Regions from separate parts of the Streptomyces sp. NPDC059256 genome, predicted to be linked through region 1. Evidence: predicted binding sites of a transcription regulator. Region 1 holds the regulator's gene; the other holds the start of a gene.
The links. Region 1 encodes HspR, which represses chaperone genes until heat shock. Its sites were predicted from a motif close to TTGAGNNNNNNNNNCTCAA; they were not measured.

Region 1 (2,402 bases):
TCACGATTCCTGATGAATGTCCGATATATGGGCGCGTAAGAGGAGGACAAGGTCTTCATAGTTCGACCTGAAACCATCGCTCCCCGGCTCAAGAATGACGGGCGCGGCGGATGAGTCGACGGGCACCGGTCGAGCGCTTCTCGCGACATCGCGAGGGGCGCTCGGCGGAGTGCCGGAGGAGCGCGGCAAACATCAGCGGACGGGGGCCGGACGGAGGGGACGGAAGGGACGGATCGCGCGAAGCCGGCGCCGGCCGAGCCGAAGGAGCCACGGCGGGTCATCCGTCGCACCGCCCGAGCGCCGTGCCGGTGGGCATACGGCCGCAGACCGGCCCCTTGGGGCAGCCAACGGCTCCTATGGGCACGGAGGTTGCATCCGGGGGCTTAGGCGCCCTTCTGAGGGCCTATCGGGCAGGACTGCCACCAGGGGGCGCCCCAAAGCGGGCAAGGCCGGTGGAACCCGCAGGGAAGCCCTCCACGGGGTCTTCTCTCCCCGGGCCCTCCTACTCTCCGCGAACAACGAGCCCCGAAGGGTCGGCCGGCGTGGGGCCCGCTCGCTGCCACCCTCAGTGACGTAAGCCGCCCCCAAGGCCGTTCTCCACCGGGCGGACGGCCCCGTGCGTGACCCGTGGGTGACCCGCGCGGAACAACCGCCGATGAGAGGTCGAGGGGCTGGGCGGTCGGGGCGTCGGTGGAGGTGGAGGTGGTGGAGGTGGCGCACCCGCTCGTGCGCTCCGTACGAAGCTCCGTTGGCCTCGCGCACCCACGGACGGTCCGTACAACCCGTACCCCGCACAACGAGCGAGGCACCGGCCGCCGACCCCACGCGCCCGCCCACGCACCCGACGTTCGATGCCCGCCCCCGACGCCATCTATTCGCCAACGCAAAAGCCCGGCCCCGGGGGCGAACCCCTCAAGGAACCGGGCGAAAGCGGCCACGACTGATGGACGGCAAAGGCAACGCGGGCCGTGCATGACCCTCGCCTAGGGGCAAGGAGGGCGCCAAAACGCCATACCCGCGCCCGCGCCCGTACCCGTACCCGCACCCGAGGGGCTAGTCGACCCGCTTGGGTCGCCACACCACCAGGGCGCTCGCCTGCTGGACGTCCTGATACGGCACCAGGTCGCGCCGGTACGAAGCATGGACCTGGGCCTCGCGCTGCTGCATCGCCGCAGCAGCGCCCTCGACCGCGGCGGACAGCTCCGCCACTCGGGACTGGAGCGCCGCGACCTGGTTCTCCAGCTCGATGATGCGCTTGATCCCGGCCAGGTTGATGCCCTCGTCCTGCGACAGCTGCTGGACGGTGCGCAGGAGTTGGATGTCACGGGCGGAGTAACGACGGCCCCGCCCGGCCGTGCGGTCGGGCGAGACCAGACCCAGCCGGTCGTACTGCCGCAGGGTCTGCGGATGTAGACCGGAGAGCTGGGCTGCAACGGAGATCACGTATACGGGTGACTCGTCGGTCAGTTGATACGGGTTACGACTGCGTCCGGCCCGGCCGTCCATCTCATGCTCCCTTCGCGGCCTGGAACAGCTCGGCCCGCGGGTCCTCGTCCACGGTGGCTTCGCGGTAGGCCGTCAGCGCTTCCTTCGCCTTGTCGCTCAGCTCCTCGGGAACCGCGACCTCGACGGTGACCAGCAGGTCCCCGCGGGTGCCGTCCTTGCGGACCGCTCCCTTGCCGCGTGCTCGCATGGTCCGCCCGTTGGGTGTCCCCGCGGGCAGTTTCAGGGTGACCGGGGGGCCGCCCAGCGTGGGCACCTTCACCTCGCCGCCGAGCACCGCCTCCGGGTAGGTGACGGGCACGGTGACCGTGAGGTTGTCGCCCTTGCGGCCGAAGACCGGGTGGTCGCCGACGTGCACCACGACATAGAGGTCTCCCGCGGGACCGCCCCGCTCTCCGGGTGCGCCCTTGCCGCGCAGCCGGATGCGCTGCCCGTCCGAGACGCCCGGGGGAATCCTGACCTGCATGGTGCGCGAGGAGCGGGCCCGCCCGCTGCCCTTGCAGACCTCGCAGGGGTCCTGGGCGATCAGCCCGCGACCCTTGCAGTCCACGCACGGGTCGGTCAGCGAGAAGGACCCGCTGCCGCCGCGTGAGACCTGCCCGGTGCCGACACAGGTCGGGCACACCCTGGGCGAGCCGTTCTTGTCGCCGGTGCCCGCACACGCCGCACAGGCGGCGGAGCTGGACATCCGCAGCGGAACCGTGGCCCCGTCGACCGCCTCGGTGAAGCTCAGCGTGACCTCGGACTCGATGTCCTGGCCGCGGCGCGGCTGGACCCGGGTGCCCGGGCCGCCCGCACCGCGGTTGAACAGACCGCCGAAGACATCTCCCAGCCCGCCGCCGAAGCCACCGGCTCCACCGGCCCCGGGCTGGGGTCCGCCCTGGGCGCCCCCGAAGAGG
Region 2 (2,402 bases), on a different contig from region 1:
CGTCGAGGAGGACGACCGGGTTCATCGAACCGGCCTCCTTGATGGCCCGGACGATACGACCGGGCAGCGCACCGACATAGGTGCGCCGGTGGCCACGGATCTCGGCCTCGTCACGGACGCCGCCGAGGGCGACCCTGACGAACTTCCGCCCCATGGCGTGCGCGACCGATTCGCCCAACGAGGTCTTTCCGACACCCGGAGGCCCTACCAGCGCGAGCACGGCTCCGCCGCGCCGCCCGCCGACGACTCCGAGCCCTCGGTCGAGGCGCCGCTTGCGCACGGCCAGGTACTCGGTGATCCGTTCCTTCACGTCCTGAAGGCCGGCGTGCTCGGCATCGAGGACTGCCTTGGCGCCCGCGATGTCGTACTGGTCGTCGGTGCGCTCGTTCCACGGCAGTTCGAGGACGGTGTCCAGCCAGGTGCGGATCCAGGAGCCTTCGGGGCTCTGATCGCTGGCCCGCTCCAGCTTCTCGACCTCCTTGAGGGCGGCCTCGCGCACCTTCTCGGGCAGATCGGCGGCTTCGACCCGGGTCCGGTAGTCGTCGGACTCGTCCTCGCCGTCCTCGCCGTTGATCTCCCGCAGTTCCTTGCGGACGGCTTCGAGCTGGCGGCGCAGCAGGAATTCCCGCTGCTGCTTGTCGACGCCTTCCTGTACGTCCTTGGCGATGGACTCGGCGACGTCCTGCTCGGCGAGGTGCTCTCGCAGTTGCTCGGTGGCGAGCTTCAGCCGGGCGATCGGGTCGGCCGTCTCCAGCAGTTCGATCTTCTGTGCGGTGGTCAGGAACGGTGAGTATCCGCTGTTGTCGGCGAGCTGGGAGACATCGTCGATCTGCTGCACGCGGTCCACGACCTGCCAGGCCCCGCGCTTCTTCAACCAGTCGGTGGCGAGGGCCTTGTACTCCTTCACCAGTTCGGCGATCTGACCGGGCAGCGGGTCGGGCACGATCTCGTCGATACGGGTGCCCTCGACCCACAGGGCGGCACCGGGTCCGGTGGTGCCCGCGCCGATGCGCACACGGCCTCGGCCGCGGATGAGCGCTCCGGGGTCACCGTCGGAGAGCCGTCCGACCTGCTCGATCGTCCCGAGCACACCGGTCCCTGCGTAGTTGCCGTCGACGCGTGGAACAAGGAGCACCGTGGGCTTGCTGTTCTCGGAGCGGGAGGCGGCCTGTGCGGCCTCCACCGCTGCTCTCACCTCGGTGTCGGTCAGGTCCAGCGGCACCACCATTCCGGGCAGCACGACCTCGTCATCGAGCGGCAGCACGGGCAGGGTGAGCGGTGTGAACGTCTGGGACTCAGCAGCCATGATCTCCCCTTAGGCAGTGAAGTTGAGCTCTATCGACTCAATAACCTCTCAATGCAGGACGCCCCCGAGATGTTCCCCGCGCTCTGTTCGCTCTGGGCGATCTCCCCGGCCACTCCCGCTCGCCTGCCCCCGATCCGTCCCTGACCTGGCTCTTCTCATGGATGTGGACCAAGCTGCGCGCCGGGAGCGATAGAGAGGTGTGAGCGGGACCCGCCCCTCAGGGGGGATCAGAGCATGAAGCACAGGGCCGGACGACGGTGCCGTCGAAGTGCCGGAGAGCCCGCTTGGGCCGCGGGCGGGGGTGCGCCCGTACGACTGCCGATGGCCGTGATCGCGGCCATCTCCCCCACCGGCCATGGACAGCACGGGAGCCCCCAGGGGCGATATCCATCGCACGCCCCATGCGCCCCCAGAGCACCCCGTACCACCCCACTGCACACCGCACGCCCACCATCGACCCCGTACGCCTCGCCTTGGCCAAAAGCAGATGCCCCGGGCAGATATCGCGGACACGATGACCACCCACCCATGGACCGGAGGTCACCCGTGTTTCCCCGCGCGAACCCATCCACCACCCTGGTCGCACCCCTTCCCGTCACGCTCGACCGGCGTGACGGCCCCTGGGGCGAGATCGTGCTGCGGCAGCGCGGCGAGCACCACGAGATCATCGCCAATGGGTGCTTCCTGATGGACACCTCCGACGGGCGCTCCGAACGGCTGCTCATCGACGCAGCCGCCGACGCCCTGGCCGGTCGACGCGATCCCGCGCTGCTCATCGGCGGGCTGGGGGTCGGCTTCTCGCTCGCCCAGGCCGCCAGAGACCCGCGATGGCGACATATCGCCGTCGTCGAGCGCGAGGACGCGATCGTCGACTGGCATCTGTCCGGGCCCCTCGCCCGGATCTCCGCCCCCGCTCTCGCCGATCCCCGGACCGTGATCGTCCGCGGTGATCTCCTGGCCCACCTTCGAACCACGAGCGAGCGCTACGACGCCCTGTGTCTGGATATCGACAACGGCCCGGACTGGACCGTCACGGACGACAACGAGGCCCTCTACACGCCGAAGGGCCTCGCCCTGTGCGGACGGGTGCTGCGAC

Region 2: a site for HspR is predicted at 1,329-1,347, ahead of lon (endopeptidase La). Genes of this name have one in related genera too.

Annotation. Positions count from the first base shown of each region.
Region 1 covers NZ_JBHYZO010000002.1:683,097-685,498, reverse strand. Annotated here, with positions in the region: gene ACFXJL_RS07475 (helix-turn-helix transcriptional regulator) at 1-13, shown strand, start outside; gene ACFXJL_RS07470 (heat shock protein transcriptional repressor HspR) at 1,054-1,506, opposite strand; gene dnaJ (molecular chaperone DnaJ) at 1,508-2,402, opposite strand, start outside.
Region 2 covers NZ_JBHYZO010000001.1:463,996-466,397, forward strand. Annotated here, with positions in the region: gene lon (endopeptidase La) at 1-1,306, opposite strand, end outside; gene ACFXJL_RS01975 (spermidine synthase) at 1,835-2,402, shown strand, end outside.